2 regions of the Bacillus sp. SSR7 genome follow, and region 1 is predicted to be linked to the other one. Evidence: predicted binding sites of a transcription regulator. Region 1 holds the regulator's gene; the other holds the start of a gene.
What was found. The regulator LexA, encoded in region 1, represses DNA repair genes until DNA is damaged. The targets are predictions, from matches to a motif close to CGAACATATGTTCG.

Region 2: a site for LexA is predicted at 5,240-5,253, ahead of addB (helicase-exonuclease AddAB subunit AddB). Genes of this name have one in related genera too.

What each region holds. Positions count from the first base shown of each region.
Region 1 is NZ_JBVVXV010000005.1:5,677-13,541, reverse strand. It holds gene AC0NJG_RS11465 (bifunctional metallophosphatase/5'-nucleotidase) at 1-799, shown strand, start outside; gene AC0NJG_RS11460 (DUF896 domain-containing protein) at 823-1,062, opposite strand; gene AC0NJG_RS11455 (YneB family resolvase-like protein) at 1,108-1,764, opposite strand; gene lexA (transcriptional repressor LexA) at 1,906-2,526, shown strand; gene AC0NJG_RS11445 (DUF4097 family beta strand repeat-containing protein) at 2,613-3,419, opposite strand; gene AC0NJG_RS11440 (DUF1700 domain-containing protein) at 3,420-3,962, opposite strand; gene AC0NJG_RS11435 (PadR family transcriptional regulator) at 3,955-4,278, opposite strand; gene glnA (type I glutamate--ammonia ligase) at 4,657-5,991, opposite strand; gene glnR (transcriptional repressor GlnR) at 6,040-6,429, opposite strand; gene AC0NJG_RS11420 (methionine gamma-lyase family protein) at 6,605-7,865, opposite strand, start outside.
Region 2 is NZ_JBVVXV010000012.1:131,264-139,128, forward strand. It holds gene addA (helicase-exonuclease AddAB subunit AddA) at 1-1,702, opposite strand, end outside; gene addB (helicase-exonuclease AddAB subunit AddB) at 1,699-5,214, opposite strand; gene lepB (signal peptidase I) at 5,331-5,894, opposite strand; gene AC0NJG_RS19950 (TVP38/TMEM64 family protein) at 5,951-6,544, opposite strand; gene AC0NJG_RS19955 (DUF4306 domain-containing protein) at 6,893-7,489, opposite strand; gene AC0NJG_RS19960 (competence protein ComK) at 7,729-7,865, opposite strand, start outside.

The DNA.
Region 1 (7,865 bases):
AGTAACTATAACATTTGAAAAAATGAAACAAGAGTGGGTAAAAAAAGAGAGTTATTCAGAACTATTGACTGTGCAAGAAATCGAGGCAGATCCAGATGTTCTTTACTTGGTAGCCGATTATGAAGAGAAAACACAAAAATGGCTTGATCAACCTATTGGAACCATCCACGGTGACATGCAAATTTCAGATGCTATGCAAACTCGTTTGAAAGACCATCCTTTTATTGAATTCATAAATAAAATACAGATGGATATTGCTAATGTTTCCATTTCTTGTACAAGCCTATTCCATAATACATCTCCAGGTTTCCCGGAACATGTAACAATGCGTGACATCGTTTCTAATTATATTTATCCAAATACATTAAAAGTAATTAGAATAACTGGCTCAGATATAAAAGATGCTCTCGAACTCTCTGCTTCTTATTTCACATTAAAAGAAAATGGATCTATCATCGTAAACCCTACCTTTATAGAACCAAAGCCGCAACACTATAATTACGATATGTGGGAAGGAATTTCGTACGTATTAAACATTTCAAAACCAATTGGCGAAAGAGTAGAATCTTTACAACATAAAGGCACTCCTCTTAATATGAACGAAGAATATGACGTCGTTATGAATAATTATCGCGCAAGCGGCGGAGGGAACTTCTTTATGTTTCAAAATAAGCCCGTAATAAAAGACATACCAACAGATATGTCTGAACTTATCGCTAACTATATATTGAAACATAAAAAGATAGAAGCAACAGTTAATAACAACTGGAAAGTTATTACTAACGATTATAATAAATAAAAAAGATGGGCTTCGCCCATCTTTTAGTTTAATTTTGCATTATCTTGCTTTTTTAAAGCTTTTAATTTCGCCGGTGTAACATCAGTACCTTGTTCGTTAACGACTTTAATTCCTTTTAGTTCGTTTAACATATTTTGACGAAATCCTTTTAAATATTGTTCACGTAGCGATTGACGCTCACGTTGTTCTTCTTCAGTTAAACCTTCAGCTTTTGCTTTTTTCGCTAAGAAGTTAATGCGTTCAACGAGTTCGTGACTAAGCATCTCGAATCCCCCTTCTAATCAAAACTGATTATTATCATACAATAGTTACTCTTCTTTATCAAGCAATTGCTTTGTATACTCTACATATCTACGATGTACCGTCGCTTTTGAAACATTATGACCAAAGCCACGTAGTGTTGCTGCAATTTCTTCAAAAGTAAGTTCACTCTTACGCAAACGTACAATTTCCTCAATTGGCACTTCTTTCTTCTCTCGTCCTACACTTAAATGACGATTCTTTAAATTATTTTCTGGACGATAGCCTTTTTCTACTGCTCGTTGCATACCACGTTTAATTTTTAAATTATGAATCTTTCTTTGATACTCTTCAACAATACCAATAATATCTAATACCATTGAATCAGAATCCGACAATTGCAATTCACCATTATGTGTATGCGTATATACTTTTATTCCTTCTTTATGTAAACAGTGCATTAACGCAATCTTTGCATTCCCCCTACCAAGGCGCGTTTCATCTTGTATAAGTAGCACATCAATTTGTTCGTCTCGAATTGTATCTAACACTTCTAATATGCCGTCACGTTCAATTGTATAGCCACTAGCCTGTTCCTCAATCACCTTAGTAACATTCATTTGATAGCGCTCCGCTAAATGCAATAATTCATCTTTTTGACGTACTAATGATGTTTCTTGTGCTTCTTTTGTTGTACTCACACGCGCATAAATAATTGCATTCATTATGAACCCCTCTTTCTCACTATAATTTCCCTTTAGTGTAACATAAATTCGCCTTTTGTTCGAACTTATGTTTGTAGAATGTTTTTTCACATGTTATACTTATTAATAAGAAAAATGAAAGAAAACGAGGTGTTAGAAAACATGGAAAAGTTAACGAAACGCCAGCAAGACATTCTCGACTTTATTAAGCTAAAAGTACAAGAAAAAGGATATCCACCTTCCGTACGTGAAATTGGTCAAGCAGTCGGCCTCGCTTCTAGTTCTACAGTGCACGGACATTTATCAAGATTAGAAGAAAAAGGATACATTCGACGCGATCCAACAAAACCACGTGCAATTGAAATTTTAGGTGAAGACCGAATGGATACAGAAACACAATCTGTTATTCAAGTTCCAATTGTCGGGAAAGTTACTGCTGGATTACCAATTACAGCAGTCGAAAGCGTTGAGGAACACTTCCCTCTTCCAGCTAGCATTGTCGCAGGAGCAGATCAAGTGTTTATGTTACGTATTTCTGGAGATAGTATGATTGAAGCTGGTATTTTCGATGGAGATTTAGTTGTTGTTCGCCAACAACAGTCTGCATATAATGGTGAAATTGTAGTCGCTTTAACAGAAGATAATGAAGCAACTGTTAAACGTTTCTATAAAGAAAAAGACCATTTCCGTCTACAACCGGAAAACTCTTCATTAGAACCTATCATTTTAAAACAAGTGTCAGTTATCGGTAAAGTAATTGGCGTATATCGTGATTTACATTAAGAATATAAAAGAAGATAATTACCCTATTCATATACGGTAATTATCTTCTTTTTTGTATTTTGATAGATTTTCATACATTCTATTTCTTATGAACGCGTTTCAATCGTCACATCGCCCGCAGCTGTTTTACCACTAATCTTTTTACTCCCCTTGCCAATTGTTACGTCTTTATTTTCTTTATTAAAAATTGTTACATCCCCGGCAGCACTTTGCCCAGTAATTACCGCATCTTTTGGTTTTTCCGATAAAGTAATATTTATATCTCCCGCAGTTGAACTTGCTTCTAGATTATACGTAGAATCATGATCTAGAATATTTATTTCCCCACTGGTCGTTTTTGCAGTCACTTTCCCTATTACTTTTTTAAAGTTTACTTCACCAGCTTTTGTAGATCCCTCCACATTCTTAGCCGTTACATGCTTCAAATCCACTTCTCCAGTAAGTGTTCTAGCACTTACACGGTCACTTTTCACATCACTTATTTCAATTTGTCCAGCAGATGAATTTACTTTTACATCTTGGTAAGAGCGTTCAGGCACAAGGAGAGTCACTGTAGACGTTTGAAACCTAAAATCGTAAAAGGAAAAATCAAATGAAGCACCTTTTTCTCTTTCTCCAATGATTTTTAATGTATCACCATCTTCAGTAATACGAATCTCTTGTTTACGCGCATCTCCTGATTGCTTTACATAAAAAGAAGCGTCAGAAGATTTTTGGACAACAATATCCCCGACATCTAACTTAACTTCTATATTTTTTAGTGTTTCATTTTTAATTTTATCTTCTTTGTTTCCTTCTTCTGCAGCTTGCACTGCTTTTTCATATGTTTGTGAAATCCCAATTACTCCAATAATGATACAAGCAATTGCTGCTAACAATATTTTTTTCATCATCTACTCCCCTTTTATCATTTTGAAGTTCCATATTACATAACGTACACAAAGCCTTTTAAACCACTTCGTACTATAATAAGCAATCATACATAACAACAAACCTACTCCAACAAAAGTTATACTAACGAATAAATCCAACCATATAAAAGTACCCACAAAAACTTTTCCAATAACAAAAAATGGTGTCACTACACTAGCAATCCCACCGACCCAAAAAGAAAATATAAAAGCAATAATTGCAACTAAAGGGCCTAACACAATAATAAAATTAAACAAACTAAGTCCAATCGCTGCCATGACAGCTCTTGTCACATTTGAAGTCGACGGGTCTTTTTTCATTTCATCGAAACGATATAAAGCGAGTAATTCTTTTGCAATTACTTTCGGAGAGCCAAGCCCCTTTATTATTTCCGATTCAGTTTTCCCCTCTTCTATCCCAAACTGAAAATGCTCTTCATAATCAAATAAAATATCTTTTCTTTCTTCGTCCGGTAACTTTCTAAGGTGACTTGATAATTCCTTAAGAAACTGTTCTTTACTCATCCCATTCCACCCCTTCAATAATTTCTTGTACACCTTTCGCAAAATCACGCCACTCTGTTACTAACACATTCAGTTGCGTTTCCCCTTGCTCAGTTAGTTGATAATATTTGCGAGGTGGCCCCTCCGTAGATTCTTTTAAATACGTTTGAAAATATCCTTCTTTCGTTAAACGGCGTAATAAAGGATATACTGACCCTTCCGATATTAAAAATTTATTTGAGATTTGTTGAACAAGTTCATAACCGTAACAATCCTTACGTTTCACAAGTGCCAATACACACAGTTCTAACACACCTTTTTTAAACTGAACGTTCAAGGACAATCCCCCTTTCTCATTTCAGTACTGTTCAATACACGGTACCAGACATATCCATAATATACCACTTAGTATTATTTATTGCAAGGTACTATAGTTTTAAACAATCGAACTTTAGTATTAAACATATCCAATACCGAACACAACATATCGTACAATTTTTTATACCTATAGATATTACGCATGTTACTTTTACTTATCCACCCTTTTGGAACACAAAGCAATTCGAATTTCACCACGTTACATTAAAGATATGGAATAGAAATTCAAATACCGTCATATTTTTTTCAGGCATCTATTCAATTCATTTCAACTAACACCTATATTGCCGACAAATAAAAAAGCCCTGATACCGTAGTATCAGGGCTTCCTCACCTCTTAGTATAGAGACATATATTGATCGCGTTCCCATTGGTGAACTTGTGTGCGGAAGATATCCCACTCAATTTCCTTCGCTTCGATGAAGTGCTCAAGTAAATGGTCACCTAGTGCACCACATACCACTTCATTTGATTGTAACGTAACTAAAGCTTGCGCTAATGTTGCCGGTAAATCAACGATACCTGCTTCTTCGCGCTCTTCTTTTGTCATTACGTAGATGTTACGATCTACTGCAGCTGGTGGAGTTAATTTGTTTTTAATTCCATCAAGACCTGCTGCTAATAATGTTGCCATTACTAAATACGGGTTTGCAGCTGGGTCAACACTACGTACTTCTACACGTGTGCTAATACCACGAGATGCAGGGATACGTACTAATGGACTACGGTTTTGTGCAGACCATGCTACGTAACAAGGAGCTTCGTATCCAGGTACTAAACGCTTGTAAGAGTTTACAGTTGGGTTTGCTACCGCTGTAAATGCTGGTGCGTGTTTTAAAATACCTGCGATGAAGTGACGAGCGTCATCACTTAATTGTAAGTCACCGTTTTGATCATAGAATACGTTCTCACCATTTTTGAATAGTGATAAGTTACAGTGCATACCTGAACCGTTCACACCGTATAATGGTTTTGGCATAAATGTTGCGTGTAAACCGTGTTTACGAGCAATTGTTTTTACAACAAGTTTGAATGTTTGAATGTCATCACATGAACGAATTGCATTTGCATATTTGAAGTCAATTTCGTGTTGCCCTGGAGCAACCTCATGGTGAGACGCTTCAATTTCAAAGCCCATTTCTTCAAGTTCAAGAACGATATCACGACGACAGTTTTCCCCTAGATCCATCGGCGCAAGGTCGAAGTATCCACCGTTATCGTTTAATTCTAATGTTGGATTTCCTTTTTCATCTACTTTGAATAGGAAGAATTCTGGCTCTGGTCCAAGATTGAAATCTGAGAATCCTAAAGCTTCCATTTCTTTTAATACACGTTTTAAATTGTTACGTGGATCCCCTTCAAATGGAGTGCCATCTGCATTGTAAATATCACAGATTAATCGAGCTACTTTACCTTTTTCAGCTGTCCAAGGGAAAATCACCCAAGTATCTAAGTCTGGATATAAGTACATATCAGATTCTTCAATACGTACGAAACCTTCAATAGAAGATCCATCAAACATCATTTTGTTATCAAGAGCTTTTGTTAATTGGCTCACTGGAATTTCTACGTTTTTAATTACCCCTAAAAGGTCCGTAAATTGTAAACGGATATACTTTACATTCTCTTCTTTCGCCAAACGGAAAATATCTTCTTTTGTGTACCTAGCCATTATAAATTCCTCCTTAGTCCCTCTAAACACCTTCAGAATCAGTTCTCTTTAGTGAAAAAACCTTGAAATATCACCTTGTCGCAATGAAGTTCGATTAAATCTACCTGTATGTTGTAGTTCATCTCGAAGTATTTTGCGAAGCTCAGTTTTTGAAATTTCTTTCGTTTCTTCTTTTACTTTCACTGCTTCTGTTTGATTTTCTTTCATTAGTAACACTTGTTTAATACCAGCCATATTCAAGCCTTGATCTAATAAATCTTTAATCTCTAACAACTTATCTACATCGTTAAATGAGAATAATCTACGATTCCCCTTTGTACGGGTTGGAGAAACAAGATTATGCTCTTCATAGTAGCGAATTTGACGTGCAGACAATTGTGTTAAATCCATAACAATACCAATAGGAAACAGCGGGGCAGAACGTCTATCTTCTTTCATTGTTTCAGTTCCTCCTTCGCCTTAACTGCTTCTCATTTTATACCATGTTATGTTTAGTGTCAATAGATGTTAGCTTTTCTTACATGATTTTTTTAAAAAATTTTTCATTCTTTTTTCTAATGAAATAAATCATTACTTTCACGCAAAAGAAGCTGTCGAAATCGACAGCTTCCCTTTAAGAAATTGTTAATAATTCTTTTTCAATTAATGCATCAATTGCAGAACAAATCGCAATCTTCACATGTGAATAAGTTAGCCCACCTTGTACGTAAGCAACATAAGGCGGACGAATTGGACCATCAGCCGACAATTCAATACTTGCACCTTGAATAAACGTTCCCGCAGCCATAATTACATCATCTTCATACCCCGGCATATAGTTGGCATATGGAGTGAAGTGAGAGTTAATCGGAGATGCATATTGAATTGCTTGGCAGAATGCAATCATGCGATCTTTGTCATCAAATTGAACAGATTGAATTAAATCCGTTCTTGGTGCATTCCACGCTGGTGATGTATTCATTCCTAACTTTTCTAAAAATGCAGCTGTAAAAATCGCACCTTTTAGCGCTTGTCCTGCTACATGCGGCGCTAAGAAGAAACCTTGATACATTTCTTGCAGACTGTATAAAGATGCCCCTGCTTCCGCACCGATTCCTGGAGATGTTAAACGATATGCACACGCTTCAACATACTGTTCTTTACCAACAATGTAACCACCAGTTTTAACAATTCCCCCACCCGGGTTTTTAATAAGCGAACCTGCCATTAAATCTGCACCAACATGACATGGCTCTTGCTCTTCAATAAACTCGCCATAACAGTTATCTACAAACACAACAACATCAGGTTTAATTTCTTTAACAAACGCTATCATTTCTTTAATTTGAGAAATAGTAAACGACGGACGAGTAGCATAACCTTTTGAGCGCTGAATACCGATCATTTTCGTATTACTATGAATGGCAGCCGCAACAGCTCCAAAATCAACAAGCCCCTCTTCAGTAAGCGGAACTGCATTATAACCAATATTATATTCTTTGAATGACCCTACACCTTTTCCGCGCACACCAACAATTTCCTCTAACGTATCATACGGCTTACCCGTGATGTACAATAACTCATCTCCTGGACGTAAAATACCAAATAGCGCTGTTGAAATTGCGTGAGTACCTGAAATAATTTGCGGACGAACAAGACCAGCTTCCGCTCCAAATACATCTGCATACACTTTTTCTAACGTATCACGGCCAATATCATCATAACCGTAACCTGTCGTCGGAATAAAATGTGAATCGCTAATTTTGTTTTTACGAAAACTTTCTAATACACGAAACTGATTGCTTTCAATTACTTCATCCGCACGTTTATGTACTTCTGTAATTTGGCTCTCTACTTCTTTTACGATTGGAGCAATTTTTTCTCCATTTTTCAAA
Region 2 (7,865 bases), on a different contig from region 1:
CCATCGCTTTAATGCGCTGCGCCATAAGACGAGCTTCAAGCTGCGCCTTTTCTACTTCCGCACCTTCTTCACCGTCTAATACTTCTTCTTCCGTTTGCTGAATGCATATTAGTTCAGCTGCTACATCTTCACCTTCTGGATAGGTAGCACCTAACTTTAATTCAGCGTCAGCATCGTAATCGATTTCCCCAACTTCTTCACCCATAATTTGTTTAAAAATAAAGTTCGTACCCGCTAACACTTCATGACGACTACGGAAGTTTTTCGCTAAATCAATCTTCATTCCGCCGCCTAATCCTTCTTGCGTGAAGCGTTTATACTTTCCTAGGAATAATCCTGGTTCTGCTAGTCGGAAACGATAGATCGACTGCTTTACGTCACCTACCATGAACAAGTTTCCTTCACTCTCAGAATCTTTCGTTACAAACTTAATAATCGATTCTTGTACGAAGTTCGTATCTTGATATTCATCGACTAATACTTCAGCAAATTTATTGCGATATTGAAGCGCTACAGCTGATGGCTTCATTTCACCGTCTTCACTTTGTTCACTTAAAATTTGTAAACAGAAATGCTCTAAATCTGTAAAATCAACCATTCCTTTATCTCGTTTCATCGCTTGGAAACGTTCTGTAAATACTTTTACGAGCTGAACAAGCTTTTCTAATACAGGATGCATATCTTGAAAATCTCGTAAGAAACTTTCAGGTTTGCGGCTAAATAGCTCTTCTTGTAGTTTCTTCACTTCATCTTTCGCCTTATTACGAAGAGAGTCTACTTGTTTGACAATGTCTTCGTTATAATCACTTTTCTTAATACGCTTTAACGTTTGCCACGATACGTTTTGCATCGCTTCATACACGCTTGTCCATGACTCACGAGCAGCTGATGATAACGTTCCAAGTAAAGCTAAATCCGCTTGCAGTGTTTCAACGCGAGGCGCTGGACCGTCAGGGAGCATTGCGAGCTCTGTCGCTTTACGAATATGCTGTTCTGCTGTTTCAAGCTGGAATTTCACATCTTCTAATAAGTAGGAAGCGTACACTAAATCTTCAATTGTCTTTCCTTCCACATCGTATGCTTCTACTAATTTATCAAGCCATTTTTCCGGATTTGGATGTGCTCTTGATTCTGTATGAAGCGCTAAAATCATACGTTGTAAATCATCGTCACTACGGTCACTCGTATAACGATCAACAAGTTCAAAGAATATCGTATTATCTTCAATTCCATACTCTTCTTCTAATATGTCATCTAGCACTTCTTCTTTTAACAATTCATTTTCAGTTTGATTCGCAATGCGGAAACGAGGATCAACATCAAGCATGTAATAGTATCCTCTAATAACTTGTAAACAAAATGAATGGATCGTTGAAATGGAAGCTTTATTTAATAAGCTCAGCTGCTTTCGGATGTGCTGAGAGCCAGGCTCATCAATTAATACTTTTTCTAACGCTTCCCCAATTCTGTTTTTCATCTCTTGCGCCGCTGCATTCGTAAATGTTACAACGAGCAGGCGGTCCACATCGACTGGGTTTTCTTCATTTATTATCTTTTTGATAATACGTTCAACTAATACCGCTGTTTTCCCTGATCCTGCTGCTGCTGCGACTAAAATATCACGCCCATTCGCTACAACGGCTTTCCACTGGTCATCTGTCCATTGACTACCTTCTGGTTTTTCAGGCCAATTTTCCATCATTCTCCGCCAACCTCCTCTCTAATTTTCTCCATCGCTTCACTATCTTTCATATCTTTTAACGTACGGAACTGGTTATCTTCAAGTGATTCATCGAACTGGCAAACCGATTTGAAGTTACAGAACGTACACGCCGCTTTATTCCCCTTTTTGTAAGGAGCAATATCGATAACGCCTTCTGTAATATCTTTCCCGATATTTTCAAACGTATGGTGTACGTATTTTTGCAGGACGTTAAACTCTTGTTCACTGGCAATACTTGAACGCGCACTAAAACTACCGTCTTTTTTCAGACCAGCAGAAATAATATCAGAGCTTCCTGTTGAAAGTTTGTTATCCATTAAACGAACAACGTCAGCATCTCCTAGTACGAGACCTTTCATTTTGAATTTCTTTAAAATTTCCTTTTCAATTTCTGCTTCAGATGCGTCACCTTTTACCTCCACAATTGGGTTATGAATGTGGAAATACAATACACCAGCTGGTGATGCCGTGCCGCCTTTTTTCATCCACGTATGCGCATTTGAAGTAACAACATCTAAATACGTTAACATTTGAAGTGCTAATCCGTAATACACTTCCGTTAAGTCTAACGCTTTTGAGCTTGATTTATAGTCAATAATACGTAGGAATGTTCCGTTTTCATCTTCTGCCTTATCAACACGGTCAATACGACCAACTACTTCCATCTTCACACCATTTGGTAATGAGAATTCCATTGGCGGAAGCGATCCTGTACCGCCCATACCGAATGGTACTTCTAAATCAACTGGTACGAAACCACTCGATTTTGCGTGCTCACGAAGAATGATTGACGTACGGAAAATGATTTGTTGTAGTTTTTGTTTTAAATAGAAATGACGGTTTGAACTTAATAAAATTTGTCTTTGTAATAACGGTGCAATTTCTTCTATTACTACAGCAGAAAGATGCTCACACTCTTTTATTGATAAATCCGCCCAAGTACGGTTTTCACGTAATAGCCTGTCCGCAATTCTCTTCAGTGCTGCATGGAATAGTTCCCCAATATCTGGCGCATCAAGTTTGAAAATATCACGCTCTCTTAACGATAAACCGTGCTGCGCGAAATGAGCGTACGCACAACGGTTAAATAACTCCATACGAGAGACGCTCCCTTTTATTTTATCTCCGTATAAATCTCTACTTACAGCTGTACTTAGCTTTTGCGCACGATTTCGGTAGAATAAGCTTGATAATACGCGGCTACTTTTTTGCTTCCATTCATCCGAAGTTACGTAGAAATTATATACATCCCACCAAAAGTCTAAATTCCCTTCAAATCCATATCGCTTCCACGTTTGAAGTTGCTGCATAACATATGACAATGTTACTTCTGGCGTTGCTACGTATGAAATTTGTTCCGAACGTGATAAATCATTTACATCATTCGTAATAAATGTATCTTTCACATCAGGGAACATTCTTTTTATTTTCTTAATAAAGCTAGATGCAAGTAAAGTCTTTCCTTCTTCATCTGCAAGCGGACATGAAATATACAATTTTTCAGTTGCTCTCGTTACCATTTGGTACATAACGAACTGTTCTTCTAATAAAGTTTGTCTCGTCGTTGGTGCGAGTTCAATACCTGCAGCGCTAAGAACATCTCTTTCCTCATCAGAAAGCATACCTTCATCCATAGGTGCTGCTGGAATCACACCTTCATTCACGCCAATGACAAATGTTGCTTTCACATTTGATAATCTAGAACGATCAATATTCGCAATTAACACTTGGTCTAATGACGGCGGAATGTTTGCGAATTGAAGCGCCTCAAGACCTGTCGACATAACGTCTGTGAACATAGAAAGTGACATTTTCTCTTCGCCAAGCATCTCAACGAACGTATCAAGAAGACTCATAACTTCTTCCCATACTTGTTCATGATCTGTCGCAAATAAGAAATCTCCGCTCTCTTCTGCACGAATACGTAATTCCTCTAACTTCTTCGGAACGTCAAGCTCTTCTAAAAATAAGTAAACAGCTTCGCACATTTGCATAACCGTTCCCGCACGCTTCAGTCTTTTTTGCATACGAATAACTGGCGTTCTTACAACGTCACGTAATCGATTTATTTTCTCTTCCATTTCACGTTCACTGTCTGTAATCATCCCGTCCGTATCGTCAAGAGAACGATAGCGACGATACATCCATGGATCTTCAGAAGTCCATCTCTTTCCTTGTACACCGTACGCTAAACAGTAGTTTTCAAACTCATCCATCTCTTCGCGCATCGTTTCTTTTCTTACGTCCAATGGATATAAAAGCTCTGTTTTCACGCAGCGAAATACTGCATCATAACGCCAATTCCCGCTAATAATCTCGAGTGCAGAACGAATGCATTCTACTAGCGGATGATGTGACATCGGGCGTTTTTCATCGATGAAGTGCGGGATATTATAATCTGTAAATAACGTTCGCATCACATCGTAATAACTTTCCCCATTACGAAGAAGAACCGCAATATCTCGGTAACGGTAGTTTTCGTCCGCCACAAGTCTACGAATTTCACGTGCAACACCTTCTACTTCAGCTCGTAAATTCGCGGCTGTATGAATCGTTACACTTGCTTCTCCGTGAAATTTTTCATTTGGTCGTGCTTCGTAGTGCGCTTCTAAATGCGCTAATGATTGCGAATGAAAACGCGGCTGTTCCATAAGTGGAATCGTTTTTTCAATTTCTATCTTCTCTTCACGTGCTACTTGTTTTATTTTTTCATACGTTAACGTCGTTTCATAAAATAAATCTAGTTCATTTACTGGTTGTGCTAACGTTTTTTCATCTAGCGTTAACGTGATTGTCACTCTCGCTCCGCAAATCATAAGCTGTCTTACAATTTCTAGCTCCTGCGGTGAGAATGAATGAAATCCATCTATATAAATTTCAGCCCCATTTACATATTCAGACTGCGGAAGCTTTTCTACTAGCAATTGTAAGTAGTCTTCTGAATCTAAATATTTTCCGATTAAAGCACGCTCGAAATCATCATATAGTAGTTGTAAATCATACACTTTATTCGCTAATAGCTTTTGTTCGGCACTGCTACTATGCGCATCTAATTGTTGCCACATTTCATATACGTTTGATGGCGTCACGTTATATCGTTTAAACTCCGCAATCATACTGCCAAGATGTTCAAAGAAACCGTTTTGCTCCGCTGCTTTTTGGAATACCGATAATCCATCTTTACGAGACTCTACAATTTTACGAAGTAACATATGTACGCCCGCTTCATCAATGTGAAGACGACTCGCTCCGCCAACTTCTTGCAATACTTTCCACGCTAATCGTGAAAAACTAAAAACTTGTGCCCGAATAGAACCTCTAACATCCTCACTACCAATTAACGCCTGCTGCGTTTGGAATGTCATCTGTTCTGGCACAAGATATAATATTGTTTCCCCTCTTGGGCGCTGTTTTAACTCTTCTTGCACTTCGTGTAAACAAAGTGTACTTTTTCCACTTCCCGCTCTACCAATCACAAATCGAAGTGACATGTAACCCCACCTTTCACTTACATAACGAACGTTAGTTTGCTATTATAATTGTATTATAGGACACGAAAAAAGACAAACGGAGTAGTTTGTCTTTTTCTATACTTCTACCTATTATATCAACCTTTTGAAAAATTCGTTTGCACCTCTTGAATTGGCCAATATCGTAAATCAACTTTACCGACAACTGTATCAGCTTTTACAAAACCAAAATGTCTACTATCCCAGCTCCCGAGGCGGTTATCACCTACTACAAAAATATATCCAGGCGGCACCGTTTTTTCCTTCGTTAACTCTTCTAGCGTAAAGTCACCTGTTAGTTGTCGTCCATTTATCTCTTTCTTATATTTCTCTAGATAAGGTTCATCTACGAATTGTCCGTTTATATATAGTTTATCATGCTTATATTCAATATGATCCCCAGGTAAACCGATAATTCGTTTTACGTAGTCCTCTTTTTTATTCGCATGAAACACAACAACATCAAACCTATTCAAGTCCCCCACTTGATAACTCACCTTATTTACAACGAGCATATTGCCATCTTGCAATGTCGGCATCATTGACTTCCCCTCTACAACATACGTTGAAAAGAAAAACGTTCGAAAAAATACAGCTAATAATACACCAATTAAAATTGTTCGTATCCACTCTATGCCTTCTTTTTTCAAAGTTTTCTTCATCCGCTTCTCCCCTTATCCTTTAATAATGAAGCTTTCCTTTACAAAGAAGACTATTCTTAATGTAGTTCTAACTTTACTTCAATTCTCTTACCGACATACCATAAAATAAAAATACCAATCGCTACAATGACTGATTTCACCGGATTATGAATAAATGACATTAAATCATGACCGATATACGTTAAAATAAAAATCATCACAAGCTTTCCGAACGCAAGCGCAAGGCCAAACTGTTTTACACTAATGCGTGATAGACCAGCGACAACATTTATAAGCGCAGACGGTGTAAACGGAAAACAAAAGATGACGAAAATCGGCGCGAACCCTTTCCTTTCAATCCATCCCATTGCCTTTCGTACTTTCTCATGCTTATTCACAAAAGAAAAGAAACGACTTCGACCAAAATGGCGGATTATGAAAAAGACAAGTAAGGCACCCATTACTGATCCAAGCCAAGAATAAAGAAAACCAAGCCAAAATCCAAATGCAACAGCATTCGCCAGTACAAATACGATAAGTGGCAATGCTGGAATTAGCGCCTCTATCATCGGTAGCCCAATACCAAGAAGTGGTCCGAACGCTTTATAGCTTTCAACAATATGATCCATATTTTCTGGTGAAAAATACTCTTTGATTGTCTGAAAATCCATTCTACACTTTACCCCTTTACTCTAAGTACTACCTCTACTGTATCATTGCCTATATGAAAGAGGAAATGGTAGATACGACATATGGAGATGTAATTATTAAGTTTCCATACCTTTCATTAGAATTCCTTCATTATTATGCTATGATAATCTATCAATATTCGACAGGATATGAAGTTAATTTAGACAACGTACCCAGATTATCACTCAATGGTTATTATAAAAAAGAAGAAGATACAGAAAGTAATAATTAGTCTTTTTTCATAAGAATAACCCTACTGCAAGTAAGGTTATTCTTATGAAAATAAGTAGCAGCGGATAATTATTTTACCTTCAAACAATTCCCCTTTTCTATTGGCTATTTCTTACAAGCAATCTTTTTAGCAAACGTACACTGTCAATCACAGTAAGTATTAACAAATATATAAAAGATAGTATTAATACTGTACTCCGAATAGGTAACATTCGAAATTTGTATAGAAACTTATCAACCATATATATATCTTGCTCATTCGTTATAGTTGCAGGAGTAAACATAAGATAATCTTTCCAATTATCTATCCAAGTTAAACTAACTGCGGAAAATTGTGTTATCCCTAACCATAAGTAAATAAAAATTGATATAAGAATCATATATTGCAAACTATGCAATATCTTTCTTTGCTTCTTGCATTCAATAATTTGAAAAACAAGCAGTGTCAGTACGTACACAATCGATAGAAGAAATACTATGGTGACAACTGGTTGAATTGAAAAAGAAAATAGTAATTTATCAATCTCACTAATTTGATTATATTCTGTAGCATTTTGAGGCGTAAAAATAAAATGTTGTTTGTCAGCCCCTATCATTAACTGACTACCAACAAAACCAGTAAACATAAAGGTAAGCAATAATATAGGCAAAACAAGAATATATTGCGCCCAAAATAACATAGTCCTTTTCAACATACCATCTCCTTTTTATACAGTATGAAAAAAATATTATGTACTTCACAAATGTAACATGATATATGTTCACACTATATTAAGTACACAGGAGAATTACCATTATATTGTAATTCTATATTATCTTAAGCCCTTAGAGAACAAAAAGTTTGTACATTTCTCTCGTTTTGTTTATAAATCTTACAACGTAAACTGGATATATAATGAAATCAAAAAGGATGAGTCACCCCATCCTTTTCCTCTCATACATCCTCTTCTCTAACAAAATACACTTTCTCATAAGCTGGTCTTAATGTTGATTCATCCCTTTGATCAATCTCTTTAAAACAAGGGCTCCCTTGTTTTTTCCTACGATCTTCATACTCCGTTCGCAATTTCG